DNA from 2 places in the Actinomadura sp. ATCC 39365 genome. Region 2 is predicted to be linked to the other one. Evidence: riboswitches for the same ligand, from Rfam matches in the RefSeq annotation. Region 2 holds a riboswitch; the other holds the start of a gene.
The links. Region 2 has a riboswitch for glycine ahead of gcvP (aminomethyl-transferring glycine dehydrogenase). Riboswitches for the same ligand answer to the same signal wherever they lie in the genome.
Positions count from the first base shown of each region.

Region 1: it holds a riboswitch for glycine, as region 2 does, so the genes downstream of both, gcvT (glycine cleavage system aminomethyltransferase GcvT) here and gcvP (aminomethyl-transferring glycine dehydrogenase) in region 2, are expected to answer to the same signal.

Region 1 is NZ_CP184335.1:10,274,390-10,281,462, reverse strand. Features, by position in the region: gene ACNF49_RS49055 (L-serine ammonia-lyase) at 1-1,331, opposite strand, end outside; gene gcvH (glycine cleavage system protein GcvH) at 1,391-1,780, opposite strand; gene gcvT (glycine cleavage system aminomethyltransferase GcvT) at 1,777-2,862, opposite strand; glycine riboswitch at 2,897-2,995, opposite strand; glycine riboswitch at 3,016-3,113, opposite strand; gene ACNF49_RS49040 (M28 family peptidase) at 3,376-4,749, opposite strand; gene ACNF49_RS49035 (M4 family metallopeptidase) at 4,821-7,073, opposite strand, start outside.
Region 2 is NZ_CP184335.1:6,781,173-6,788,245, forward strand. Features, by position in the region: gene gcvP (aminomethyl-transferring glycine dehydrogenase) at 1-2,699, opposite strand, end outside; glycine riboswitch at 2,866-2,962, opposite strand; gene ACNF49_RS33215 (MerR family transcriptional regulator) at 3,011-3,631, opposite strand; gene ACNF49_RS33220 (bifunctional nuclease family protein) at 3,779-4,249, opposite strand; gene ftsR (transcriptional regulator FtsR) at 4,382-5,008, opposite strand; gene ACNF49_RS33230 (double zinc ribbon and FHA domain-containing protein) at 5,032-5,544, opposite strand; gene ACNF49_RS33235 (sugar phosphate nucleotidyltransferase) at 5,806-7,073, opposite strand, start outside.

The DNA of each region.
Region 1 (7,073 bases), 3.5 Mb from region 2:
TTGTACTTGTCGAGCATGTCGCGGCCGGTGTCGCGCATGGTCTTGATGGCCTTGTCCAGCGCCACGTAGTGGCGGCCGTCGCCGCGTAGGGCGATCCTGGCGGCCGTGATGGCCTTGTTGGAGGCCACCGCGTTGCGCTCGATGCACGGGATCTGCACCAGGCCGCCGATCGGGTCGCAGGTCAGCCCCAGATTGTGCTCGATGCCGATCTCGGCGGCGTTCTCCACCTGCTCGGGGGTGCCGCCCATGACCTCGGTCAGCCCGGCCGAGGCCATCGAGCAGGCCGAGCCCACCTCGCCCTGGCAGCCGACCTCGGCGCCGGAGATCGAGGCGTTCTCCTTGAACAGCACGCCGATCGCGGCCGCCGTGAGCAGGAAGCGCACCACGCCGTCGTCGTCGGCGCGCGGGACGAACCTGGTGTAGTACGTCAGCACGGCCGGGATGATGCCCGCGGCGCCGTTGGTGGGGGCGGTGACGATGCGGCCGCCGGCGGCGTTCTCCTCGTTGACGGCCAGGGCGAACAGCGCCACCCAGTCCATCGCCTGCAGCGGGTCCTTCTCGGCCGACTCGGCCTGCAGCCGCCGGTGGAGCTGGTTGGCCCGGCGCTTGACCTTCAGCCCGCCGGGCAGCACGCCCTCCTTGGAGATGCCGCGCCGCACGCACTCCGACATCACGCGCCACAGGTTGAGGATGCCCGCGCGGATCTCCTCCTCGGTGCGCCCGAACGCCTTCTCGTTCTCCAGCATCAGGGCGGAGATCGACAGGCCGGTGTTCGAGCAGTGCTTGAGCAGCTCGTCGCCCGAGGCGAACGGGTAGGGCAGGACGGTGTCGTCGGGCTTGATGCGGTCGGCGCCGGTGGCCTTCTCGTCCACGACGAAGCCGCCGCCGACGGAGAAGTAGACCTTCTCGCGCACGGTCTCGCCCTGCTCGTCACGGGCGGTGAAGCGCATGCCGTTGGGGTGCTCGGGCAGGGAGATCTTGCGCTCGAAGACGAGGTCCTGGCCCACGACGAAGGGGATCTCGTGCTCGCCGTAGAGGTTGACCGTGCCCGAGGCGCGCATCTCGGCCAGGCGGGCGTCGACGGAGTCGACGTCGACCAGCTCCGGCTTCTCACCGGACAGGCCGAGCAGCACCGCCTTGTCGCTGCCGTGGCCCTTGCCGGTCAGGCCGAGCGAGCCGTACAGGATGACCTCGACGCGGGCCACGCGGGGGAGCAGGCCGTCGTCGTGCAGCCCGCGGGCGAACTTGTGCGCGGCGGCCATCGGGCCGCCCGTGTGGGAGCTGGACGGTCCGATGCCGATCTTGAAGAGGTCGAAGACGCTGATCGCCATTGATGGGCGCCCTTCAGTTCAGGAAGTGCCGGGGCCCGTCGCGGGCCCCGGCGTTGGTGTCAGGACTCGCCTGAGGTGAGCGCCGTGTACTCCTCGGCGGACAGCAGGTCCTCCGCGTCGCCCTCCATGCGGACGCGGAACATCCAGCCGTCGCCGTACGGGTCGCTGTTGGCCAGCGACGGGTCGTCGGCCACGGCCGCGTTCACCTCGACGATCTCGCCGCCGACGGGGGCGTAGATCTCGCTCACCGACTTGGTGGACTCCACCTCGCCGACCGAGTCACCCGCCTCGACGGTCGAACCGACCTCGGGGAGCTGCACGAAGACGACGTCACCAAGAGCCTCGGCGGCGAAGGCCGTGATGCCGACGGTCACGGTGATGCCGTCGTCCACGCCCGACACCCACTCGTGCTCCTTGGTGTAGTTCAGGTCGTCAGGGATGTTGCTCACTTGTTCCTCCTGTAGAAGGGCAGCTCGACCAGGTCCATAGGTTCATGGCTGCCCCGGATGTCCACGGCCAGACCTGTGTCGGCCCCGGCGTCCACGTAGGCCATCGCGATGGGCTTGCCCAGGGTCTGGGAGGGCGCACCGCTGGTGACCTCGCCGACGACGGCGCCGTCGCGGGTGACCGGGTAGCCGTGACGCGGCACCCGGCGGCCCTGGGCGACCAGGCCGACGAGGCGGCGGCGGGGCTGGTCGTCCTTGACCGCCTCCAGTGCCGCCCTGCCGACGAAGTCACCGGGCTTGTCGAATTTCACCACTCTGCCCAGCCCCGCGTCGAACGGGGTCAGGTCGGAGCTCAGCTCGTTGCCGTAGAGCGGCATGCCGGCCTCCAGCCTGAGGGTGTCGCGGCTGGACAGACCGGCGGCCCTGAGCCCGTGCGGCTCGCCCGCCGCCTCCAGGGCGCGCCAGAGCGGCACGGCGTCCTGGTTGGCGACGAACAGCTCGAAGCCGTCCTCGCCGGTGTAGCCGGTGCGGGCGATGAGCGCCTGGCGGCCGTCGACCACGCCGGGCAGGCCCGCGTAGTACTTGAGACCGTCGAGGTCGGCGTCGGTGAGCGTGGCCAGGATCTCCTGGGCCTTCGGGCCCTGGATCGCGATGAGGGCGTACTGCTGGGAGCGGTCGTCGACCGCCGTGTCATACGACTTAGTACGATTTTTCAGCTCATCAGCGACCTTGTCGGAGTTCGAGGCGTTGGCCACCACCATGAACTCCTCGTCCGCCAGCCGGTAGACGATCAGGTCGTCGAGCACCCCGCCGCGCTCGTCCACGATCATCGTGTACCTGGCCCGGCCGGGCGCGAGCGCCGACAGGTGGCCGACCAGGGCGTAGTCGAGGGCCTCTCCGGCCTGCGGACCGGTCAGGAAGATCTCGCCCATGTGCGAGAGGTCGAACAGCCCGGCCGCCTCGCGGACGGCTTTGTGCTCCGCCGACTCGCTGCCGTACCGGAGCGGCATGAGCCATCCGGCGAAGTCGGTCAGCGTGGCGCCTAGGGCCTCGTGGACGTCTCGTAGCGGCGTAGGTCGGGACATTTGTCGCACCTCAGGACAGGATTGGATGCCAGCATCCTCCCCCTCTGTCATGGATGCCTGAGAGCTTCGCCCGAGTTTTACCGGACTTTCACCTTCGGCGAGGCCCGAGGGCCTGCTTTCCAGAGGTCACCTCCCCGTAAGAACGCCTTACAGGGCTGCCGCGCGGTCCTTTGCCTTGAGAGGTTCGCGGGGAGGGCTTGCTCCTTCAGGGACCCTGACCGGCTGTCAGGGTGCTCTCCCGCACGGTTTCGCCGGTGATGTCCGTCAGCCTAGTGCCGTCATGGGGGTGTTGTCGCGCTTCGCCCCCTGCCTTCCGCAGCATCCGCGACATCCCGCACGCAGCGAAAAGCGGCCGCGGCCCCGGAGAGGCGGGGTCGCGGCCGCGTTGGTGGCCGCGCGCGAGCCGGTCATGGCAGGTCAGCTCGCACGCGGCAGCTCGGGGCGGGCCGGTGGCGACCGGCCCGCGCGTAGATCAGGCCCTGTGGATCAGGCTCTAAAGGTCAGGCCCGAGGATCAGGCCCGCGCCCAGAGGGCGGGCACGTTCGGCGGCTCCCAGCCCGGCAGGCTGGTGTGCGCCTGGAGGCAGCGGTAGCTGACCCCCTGGTAGGTGACGACGTCTCCGGCCGTGTACGACTTGTAGGCCGTCCAGGTGGTGCCCTGGCCGTCCCCTCCGACGGTCAGGGTGAAGGACGCGGAGTGGTCCGCCGTCGCCCCGTCGCCGTTGATCCCTATGGTGTACGTCCCCGCCGCGGCGCCGCTGGTGGTGGCGATCGTGACGGTGGACGACTGACCGGCCTGCACCGTGGACGGGCTGAAGGAGACGGTGACCCCGCTCGGCACGTTCCCGGCGGAGAGCGCGACGCTCTGCGCCTGGCCGGACGTGACCTGGGTACTGACCGCCGCGGTAGCCGACTGACCGGCCTGGACCGATGCCGACGACGGGGTCACCGAGATCGAGTAGTCGTTCTCCGTGGGCGTGCTGGTGCCCACGGCGAGCTTCCATATGGCGTACGCGATGGCGTCGGAGTTGCGGTCGAGCGCCGTGGTGTTGATGGCACTCGGGTAGCTGTCGCAGGCGCTGTGGTAGCAGCGGTCGAACGGCTGCCCGGCCGAGCCGCCCCACTTGGCGGCCTGGGCCGAGCTCTTGACCGCCCCGGCCCCCGTGGCCAGGCCGCCGACCCGGACGCCCGCGCTCTTGAACGAGGCGTGGTCGCTGCGGCCGTCGCCCTCCCTGTCGCCCTCGGTCTGCAGGCCAATGGTGGCGAAGTAGTCGTTGAAGGTGCGCTGGATCGCCGCGTCGTCGTCGTAGACGAAGTAGCCGGCGTTGGTCGAGGCGATCATGTCGAAGTTCAGGTACACCTCGACGCCGCTCGCGCCGCCGTTCTGCACGTAGTACCTGGACCCGACCATGCCCGCCTCTTCGGCGCCCCACCAGCCGAACCGCACGTGCTTGGTGAGGGTGGGCCTGCGGGCGGCGAGGGTGAGGGCGTTCTCCAGGAGCGCGGCCGAGCCGGAACCGTTGTCGTTGATCCCGGGGCCGGCCGCGACGCTGTCGAGGTGGGCGCCGAGCATCACGGTCTGGTTGGCCGGGCCGCCCGGCCAGTCGGCGATCAGGTTGCTGCCGCCGCTGAAGCTCTGCACGCGGGTGGTGAAGCCGGCCGCGTCGAGCTTGCCCTTGATGTAGTTCATCGAGGCGGTGAAGCCCGGCCTGCCCGAGGCGCGGTTGCCGCCGTTGCTCGTGGCGATGGACTGCAACTGGCTCAGATGCGCCGTCACGTTCGCGACGGGGATGTCGGGCGCGGGGTCGGCGGCGGCGCCGGCCGGTCCGGCCGGCGTGGTGAGGGTCAGGGCCAACGCGGCGGTGGCCGCGGCGCCCAGCCTGAGCATGGCGTTCACGATCTGTGGCTCCTCAAGGGGGTTGGGCGGCCACCCCGGCGTGGCCGCCCAGGTGTTGCGACTTAGACCGGCTGCCAGAGGGCAGGGGTGTTGGGCGGCTCCCAGCCCGGCAGGCTCGTGTGAGACTGCAGGCAGCGGTAGCTGGTGCCCTGGTAGGTGACGGTCTGTCCGGCTGTGTAGGCCGTGTACGTCTGCCACGTGGTGCCCTGGCCGCCGCCCACCGTCAGGCTGAAGGAGGCCGAGTGGTCGGCGCTCGCGCCGTCGGCGTTCAGGCTGATCGTGTACGTGCTGGGCGTCACGCCGCTCGTGGTCGCGAACGTCACCGTGGACGACTGCCCGGCGGTGATCGTGGACGGGCTGAAGCTGACCGTCACGCCCGCGGGCACGTTGCTCGCCGACAGGGCGATGCTCTGCGCCTGACCGGCGGTGACCTGCGTGCTGACCGTGGCGGTGGCCGACTGACCGGCCTGCACCGAGGCCGACGACGGGGTCACGCCGAAGGAGTAGTCGTTCGGCGAGCTCTGCCCGATCTGCAGGTTGTAGGTGGCCTGCCGGTCGACGTCGGCGCCGTCGGCCGTGATCGCGATCGAGTGGTTGCCCTGCGGGCTGCCCGCCGAGGTGGTGATCGTCAGCGTGGAGCTCTGCCCCGCGGTGATGGTGGCCGGGCTGAACGAGGCGGTCACGCCGGTCGGCAGGGTGCCGGTCCGCAGGGTGATCGACTGCGCCGAACCGCCGGTCACGGTGGTGCTGACCGTGGTCGTGGTGCTCTGGCCCGGAGTGACGCTGCCGGAGGCGGGGTTCAGGTTGACCGAGAAGTCGTTGCTGCCCTGGGTGCAGCTCGGCTCGCCGGACTGGGCCCGTACGCTGACGCCGTCCCAGGCGTTCTTGACCACGTTGAACTCGGTGCAGCTGCCCGGGTACAGGGTCTTGGCGGCCTGGAGGGTGGCGACCCTGGCCTTGGCGTGCGTCCACGGCTGGGTCTTCGTGTTCAGCGCGGACATGAACACCTCACCGGCCTTGCGGATGCCGATGCCGGTGATCGCGGCGCCGTTGTCGCAGCGCGTGCTCGCGGGCTTGCCCGAGGGGTTGGTGCCCTCGGCCACGAGGTAGAACCAGTGGTTCTGCGGGCCGGCCGCCGCGTGCACCTCGGTGTTCGGGATGGAGGCGCTGTAGCAGTTCGGGTGGCTGAGGGCCGACGGGTTGTACATGTTGCGGATCGGCCCGGACCCGGAGAGGTTGACCTCTTCGCCGACCAGGTAGTCCGGCGGGTCGTTCGGGTTGTTGGCGTACGCCTCGGTGAGCGCGCCGAAGATGTCGCCGGTGGACTCGTTCATGCCGCCGGCCTCGTTGCCGCTGCCCGAGCCGCCGCTGGTGAACTGGAAGATGCCGTGGCCGAACTCGTGGCCGACCACGTCCATCGACGTGAGCTGCTGGGAGTTGGCGGAGTTGTGGCCGAAGGAGCCGTACTGGCCGTTCCAGTAGGCGTTGACGTCGGCCAGGCCGACGCGGGCCGGGTAGCCGCCGCCCTGGCCGTTGATGCCGCTGCGTCCGAGCCAGGCGCTCAGCATGTCCCATTCCCGCTGCGCGGCGTAGAGCGCGTCGACGCAGGCGGTCTCCAGGTTCGTGCCCGAGCCGTTGCCCCAGGTGTCGGTGGTCTTCGTGTACGGCGAGCCGTTCTGGCCGCCGCACTGGACACCGCTCCTGCGGGGGTCGCGCATCGTGTACGAGGGGCTGGTGTCGATGGTGACGGTGCCGACGTAGTAGCTGTTGCCGGTGCCGTCGCGCACCTCGTCCCACTCGTCGATGACCTTGCCGGTGAGGGCGTCCACGTACACGTGGAGCTTGGTCTCGTGACCGGTGGCGTTGGCGCCGGTGACCAGGACCTCGTAGGCCAGCCGCGGGGTCTTCGTGGCGGCGTGCACGGACAGCACGGGCGTGGCGACGGTCTCGACCCTGGCCACCTTGGCCCTGGCCGTCACGGCGGCCTGGGCCGCGGTCACCTTCGCCTTCGTGCCGATCCCGATCTTCGTGCGCTGCCCGGTGGCGACCGTGTCGACCACCGCGCCGGAGGCGTCCGTGGCGACGACCACGTCGCCGCCGTAGACGGGCAGGCCCGCGTGGTTACGGGCGTAGGTCAGGTACTGCAGGCCGCGGACGCCTTCGACAGTCGACGTCAGCGTGAACGTGTCCTGCTCGGATGCCAGCAATGCCGCCGAGTCGGCCAGGATCGCGTTGTGTGCGGTGGCGATCGCGTTCCTGCGCTCGTCGGGGCTGGGAGGATCGGCCACCTGCGACGCTTGGGCTGTGGCGCTCGT
Region 2 (7,073 bases):
TCGGTCCGCGAGTACGGGTGGGCCCACTCGTCGGCGGTGACCGACTCGGCCGTGTGCGGCGCGTTGCGCAGCGGGTTGTCGGTCTTGTCGTAGTCGCCCGAGGCCACCTTGGCGATCTCGCCGCGGATGGCGATCATGGCGTCCACGAACCGGTCGAGCTCGTCCAGGTCCTCGCTCTCGGTCGGCTCGATCATCAGCGTCCCGGCCACCGGGAACGACATGGTCGGCGCGTGGAAGCCGTAGTCGATCAGGCGCTTGGCCACGTCGTCGACGGTGACGCCGGTCTCCTTGGTGATCTGGCGCAGGTCCACGATGCACTCGTGGGCCACCAGGCCGCCGCGGCCGGTGTAGAGCACCGGGTAGTGCGGGGCCAGCCGCCGGGCCAGGTAGTTGGCCGACAGGATGGCCTGCTCGGTGGCCGCCGTGAGGCCCTCGGAGCCCATCATCCGCACGTACGCCCACGAGATCGGCAGGATGCCCGCCGAGCCGTACGGGGCGGCCGAGACCGGGCCGACCGGGCCGCCGTCGCGCAGCGGGTGGCCGGGCAGGTAGGCCGCCAGGTGGCCGCGGACCGCGACCGGGCCGACGCCGGGGCCGCCGCCGCCGTGCGGGATGCAGAACGTCTTGTGCAGGTTGAGGTGGGACACGTCGGCGCCGAACTCGCCCGGCTTGGCCAGGCCCACCAGGGCGTTGAGGTTGGCGCCGTCGACGTAGACCTGGCCGCCGGCCTCGTGCACCTTGGCGCAGACCTCGGTGATCGACTCCTCGTACACGCCGTGCGTGGACGGGTACGTCACCATGATCGCGGCGAGCTTCTCGCGGTGCTTGGCGATCTTGGCGTCGAGGTCGGCCAGGTCGATGTTCCCGTCGCTGTCGCAGGCCACGACCACGACCCGCATGCCCGCCATGACGGCGCTGGCCGCGTTCGTGCCGTGGGCCGAGGACGGGATCAGGCACACGTCGCGCCCGGTGTCGCCGTTGGCCTGGTGGTAGGCCCGGATGGCCAGCAGACCGGCGAACTCGCCCTGGGAGCCGGCGTTCGGCTGGATGGAGACCGCGTCGTAGCCGGTCACCTCGGCCAGCCAGCCCTCCAGGGTGCCGATGAGCTCCCGGTAGCCCTCGGTCTGGGCCTCCGGCGCGTACGGGTGCACGCCGGCGAACTCCGGCCAGGTGATCGGCTCCATCTCGGTGGTCGCGTTCAGCTTCATCGTGCACGAGCCGAGCGGGATCATCGAACGGTCGAGCGCGATGTCCTTGTCCTGGAGCCTGCGCAGGTAGCGCAGCATCGCGGTCTCGGAGCGGTGGCTGTGGAAGACCGGGTGGGTCAGGTAGTCCGACTCGCGCAGCAGCTCGGCCGGCAGCGCGTCGGCCTCCAGCGCCACCTCCTCGCGTTCGACGCCGAAGGCGGCCCACACCTTGACCAGCTCGGCCGCGCCGGTCTTCTCGTCGCAGGCGATCGAGACGTGGTCGTCGTCGGCCTGCCACAGGTTGACGCCCCGCTCGGCGGCGGCGGCCACCACCTCGGCGGCCCTGCCGGGCACGCGGACGAGCACGGTGTCGAAGAACTCGCCGTGCACGACCTCCAGGCCGGCCTCGCGCAGCCCGCCGGCCAGCGCGACGGCGTGCCGGTGCACGCGGTGCGCGATCCGGCGCAGGCCCTCGGGGCCGTGGTAGACGGCGTACATGCCGGCGATCACGGCCAGCAGGACCTGGGCGGTGCAGATGTTGCTGGTGGCCTTCTCGCGGCGGATGTGCTGCTCGCGGGTCTGCAGGGCCAGCCGGTAGGCGGGGTCGCCGTCGACGTCGACCGACACGCCGACCAGGCGGCCGGGCATCTGCCGCTGCAGGCCCTCGCGTACGGACATGTAGGCCGCGTGCGGCCCGCCGAACCCGAAGGAGACGCCGAAGCGCTGGGAGGAGCCGATGGCGATGTCGGCGCCCAGCTCGCCGGGAGCGGCCACGAGCGTGAGGGCCAGCAGGTCGGCGGCGGCCACGACGATCGCGCCCGCCTCGTGCGCCCTGGCGGCCACGTCGCGGAAGTCGCGCAGACGGCCCGAGGCGCCCGGGTACTGGACGAGCACGCCGAAGCACTCGGGCAGCTCGCCGTCGAGGTCGTGCTCGACCAGCGTGATGCCGAGCGGCTCGGCGCGGGTGGCCAGCACGGCCTTGGTCTGGGGCAGCGTGTCGGCGTCGACCACGAACACGTCGCTCTTGGACTTGCCGGCCCGGCGGGCCAGCGTCATGGCCTCGGCCGCGGCGGTGGCCTCGTCCAGCAGGGAGGCGCCGGCGACGTCGAGGCCGGTCAGGTCGGAGACGACCGTCTGGAAGTTCAGCAGCGCCTCCAGGCGGCCCTGCGAGATCTCCGGCTGGTACGGCGTGTACGCGGTGTACCAGCCCGGGTTCTCCAGCAGGTTGCGCCGGATGACGGCGGGCGTGACGGTGTCGTGGTAGCCCAGGCCGATCATGGAGGTCAGCACCCGGTTGCGGGAGGCCAGTTCGCGCAGCTCGGCGATGGCCTCGGTCTCGCTCGCGGCGGCCGGCAGCTTGAGCCGGTCCTTGACCCTGATGGCCTCGGGCACGGCCACGGCCACCAGATCGCCGACGGACTCGAAGCCCACCGCCTCGAGCATGCGCTGCTGCTCGGACTCGGATGGGCCGATGTGCCTGGACGAGAACGGCGGAGCGGACAGGTCGGTCATGGAGGTTGCCTCCCGAGGCTTGGAGACCGGCGCCAGGGCGCGGGCGAGTGCCGGATCTCCCCCTCTGTCATCGCGACGTCATCGCGACCTGAGAGCTTCACCCCACCGTGGGGCTTGCACCGTCGGTGAGGTGCGCCTGGCGGGCGCACCTGCTTTCCAGAGTTGCCTCACCCGAGCGGTACGGGATGCCTGAGAGATTCCGGGGAGGGTTGCTCCTTCGGCGCCCCAGGACCGAAGCCCAGGGACTCTCCCGCACGGGGTCATCAGCCTTACTCTGTCCTAGATTACTACGGTGTGTTCAGCGGTTCAGCTCACCCCGTGCGGCGTGCGCGGCGCCGCTTGGCGAGCTCGTCAGTGGGATGGTCGGCCGGGACGGTGTCCTCGACCGCCGCCCGTTCCCCCGGCAGCTCCGCGAGGGAGCCCTCGACCTCTCGCCAGACCCGGCCGAGCGCGATGCCGAACACGCCCTGGCCGCCCTGGAGGAGATCGATCACCTCGTCGGCCGAGGTGCACTCGTAGACGCTGACTCCGTCGCTCATGAGCGTGATCTGCGCGAGGTCGGCGACCCCGCGGTCACGCAGGTGCTGCACCGCGGTGCGGATCTGCTGCAACGACACTCCGGTGTCGAGCAGCCGCTTGACGACCTTGAGCACCAGGATGTCGCGGAAGCTGTAGAGCCGCTGCGAGCCCGAGCCGTGCGCGGCTCTTATCGTGGGCTCGACCAGGCCCGTGCGCGCCCAGTAGTCGAGCTGCCTGTAGGTGATGCCGGCCGCCGAGCAGGCTGTGGGCCCGCGGTATCCGATGTCGTCGGGCAGCGTCGCGGGCTGCTCGTCGAAGAGCAGGCCCTGCTCTCCGGCACGCTGCCGCGCGCTCTCGCGCCGCACCGGATCTTCCTGGCCGGCCGTCTTTCCCTCGCCGCTGCTGACCGCCACGCGGACCTCCGGCTTTCTCTCATCCCATGGCCTGATCTGGGGGTTCGTAAAGGGCGACCACGGGTTTCACTTGCACCGTAGGACCGTGACCATGCTCAGTCAACGATCCGGCTCGGCGCGTCGTGAAGCGTAAATGCACTGAAATACCTACCCCGCCCTGCCGAAGTCCTCGGGAGTGATCGTGTCAAGGAACTCCCTGAACTTCTCCACCTCGTCCTCCTGGTCGTCAGGGATGATCACGCCGGCCTCCTGGACCACCTCTTCGCTGGCGAAGATGCGCGCGCCGGTGCGCAGCGCCAGGGCGATCGAGTCGGAGGGCCGGGCGCTGACCTCCACGCCGTTGGAGAACACCAGGTCGGCGAAGAAGATGCCGTCACGCAGGGCCACGATGTTGACCGCGCGCAGCCCGACGCCGAGCGCGCTCAGCACGTCCCTGAACAAGTCGTGGGTGAGCGGCCGGGGCGGCGGCTCCTCGGCCTGCGCCAGGGCGATCGCGGTCGCCTCGGTCATGCCGATCCAGATCGGAAGGAACCGTTCCCCGTGTGCCTCCTTGAGCAAGACGATCGGCTGATTTGTGGGCATCTCAACTCGAACGCCCACGACCTCCATCTGCAACACGGGCTGCTCCGTATTCGACCGGCCGGTCGCCCGGCACAGCTGTTGACTGGGTCGTTTCTGCTACACGCTTGTGCATTTCAACGTAACACCCGGCAGGCCTGGAATGTGCCCCGGCCTTCCAGCTCTGTGCCCTCAGCGGCCCAGGACAGACCTGACGCCGACGCGGACCAGGGAGGCGTGCAGGTCGAGCAGGAGCGTGGACAACTCCCTGGCAGCCTCGTCGGCCTCGCCGATGGCGCCGGGCGCGCGGCGCTTGAGTATGGGCGCGACGGTCTGCTCGACCAGCCCGCACTCCCGCTCGGCGGCGACCTTGACCGCGCGCAGGTGGCGGGCGTGCAGGCCGAAACGGGCCAGGGCGCCGACGCTGCGCGCGATCTTCAGCGCCTCCTCGTCGTAGCGCCTGGCCACGGGGGTGAGCAGGCCGTAGTCCTCCAGCTCGGCGAGGGTCTCCTCGTCGATGCCGGCCGCCTCCAGCAACTGGGCCCGGTCGTACCGGATCTCCTGGGTCTGCTGCACCGCGCGCGGACGGCCGAAGCTCTCGGCCATCTTGTCCTTGATCACCCGCAGCGGCAGGTAGTGGTCGCGCTGCTCGGTCAGGATGAAGCGCAACTGCTCGACGTGGAGATGGGTGAACTTGCGGTAGCCCGAGGGGCTGCGCTCGGGCTCGATCAGCCCCTCGCCCTCCAAGAAGCGGATCTTGGACACGGTGACGTCGGGGAACTCGCCCTGCAGCAGGGCGAGCACCTCCCCGATGCTCATGTGCGAGCGTGCCGCCTGTGAGCTCATGCGCCGGCGTTGACCCTCATCAGGAAGACGAGGCGGAACTTGCCGATCTGCACCTCGTCTCCGGAGTGCAGGGGGACCTCCTCGATGCGCTCCCGGTTGACGTAGGTGCCGTTGAGGCTGCCCACGTCGCGTACGGAGAACTGGCCACCGCGGTGGCGGTAGAACTCGACGTGGCGGCGGGAGACGGTGATGTCGTCGAGGAAGATGTCGCTCTCCGGGTGGCGCCCGGTCGTGGTGAGGTCTTTGTCCAGCCGGAACCGGCTGCCCTGGTTGGGCCCTCTGGTCACCGTGAGCAACGCCGTGCCGGGCGGGAGCTGTTCGACCAGCGCCCGTTCGGCCAGGAGCATGTCGCCTGTCTCAGCCTCGTACGCCTCGATTCCCGCGACCGAGATCGTCGACGTGGTGTCCCCGGAGACCTCGGGTCTGGTCAGCGGTGACCCACAGCGGGAACAGAAACGGGCATCCTCGGGGTTGGCGTGCCCGCACTGCGTGCAGTAGACGCTCGGCATCGATCGGCTCGGCCTCCTACCGCGAAGACGCGGCGACGGTGCTGGGGACGCGCCTGCCTTCGCTCTTCAAGTTTGCGAATGCCGCAACTTACGCTGATCAGCGGCAAAGGTCAAGGCGGGGCGCTGGACTGCGGTTCGGACGCTGACAAAGTTACCGCCGCCCCCACCCCGTGGTCCATGCCGCCGCGCGTTTCTACATTACGATCTTGCGGCACTCCGCGCGCACATCTCGGGCGACGGCTTTTCCGCTACTCTACGTGATCAGACGGCTGCCCGCTCGACCACGCGGGCCCACCGTTCGAGCAGCGCCTGTGCGCCGTCCATGTCGGGGGCCTCGGCCCACAGGTCGGTGACCGGCTCGGCGGCGGCGGGCAGGATCAGCACCCACGACCCGTCGTCGCGGGCGACCCGCACGCCGTCGGTGGTGTCCACGCGCCAGCCGTCGGGCTCGGCCTCGGCGGCCTCGATGACCGAGCGCATGACCGCGCCCTTGGCCGCCCACTGGGTCGGTACGCTCCGTCGCAGCAGCTTGACCTCGGGGATCCTGGCGTCGATCTGGCTGAGCGACAGCCGGGTGCGGGCCACCAGCCCCAGCAGGCGCATGAACGCGGCCAGGCCGTCGATGGCCGGGCTGAACTCCGGCACGACGAACCCGCCGCGCCCGTCGGCCGCGAAGATCATGTCGGGGCCCTGGGCGGCGGAGGTCAGGGCGTCGAGCGCGGTCGAGGTCCACTGCACCTGCACGCCGTGGAAGCGGCAGACCTGCTCGGCGACCCGCGTGGTGGTGACCGGCAGGGCCACCCGGCCGCCCCGGCGCTCGGCCGCCACCAGGTCCAGCACGACCAGCAGGGCGCGTTCCTCGCTGATGAGCTGGCCGGTCTCGTCCACCAGCGCGATGCGTTCGCCGACCGGGTCGAAGCGCACGCCGAACGCCGCCCGCGAGGAGCTGACCAGCTCCGACAGGCGTTGCAGGTCGCGGCGGCGCTCGGCCAGCGTCTCGGTGGGCGAGACGTCGTCCAGCCGGGCGTTGACGGTGAGCACCTCGACGCCGGCGCGGCTGAGCAGCGTGGGCATCACCAGGGAGGAGGTGCCGCCGGCGCAGTCGACCACGACCTTCATGTCCTTGACGCCGGTGACGCCGATGGCCCGCATCAGCTCGTGCGTGTAGCCCTCGACGGCCCTGGCCGGGTAGTGCAGCTCGGCGATCTCGCCGGGGAAGGCGCGCCGGTACTCCTGGCGGGAGAAGACGCGCTCCAGCTTGCGCTGGGCGGCCGGGGGCAGGTCGGCGCCGCGGTCGTCCATGATGACGATGTCGACGCTCTGCGGGTCGCCGGGCGTGGTGCGCAGGGCGATGCCGCCGGCGGCCGACTCGCGGGCGGTGTGGAAGCGGGCCACGGGCAGCGGCGCCGCCTCCAGGTCCAGGACGTTGATCGCGGCGGCGGTCAGGGCGCCGATGACGGCCCGCTTGAGCGCCCTGGCGGCCAGGGAGCAGTCGCGGGAGGTGACGACGTAGGCGCCCTTGCGCAGGG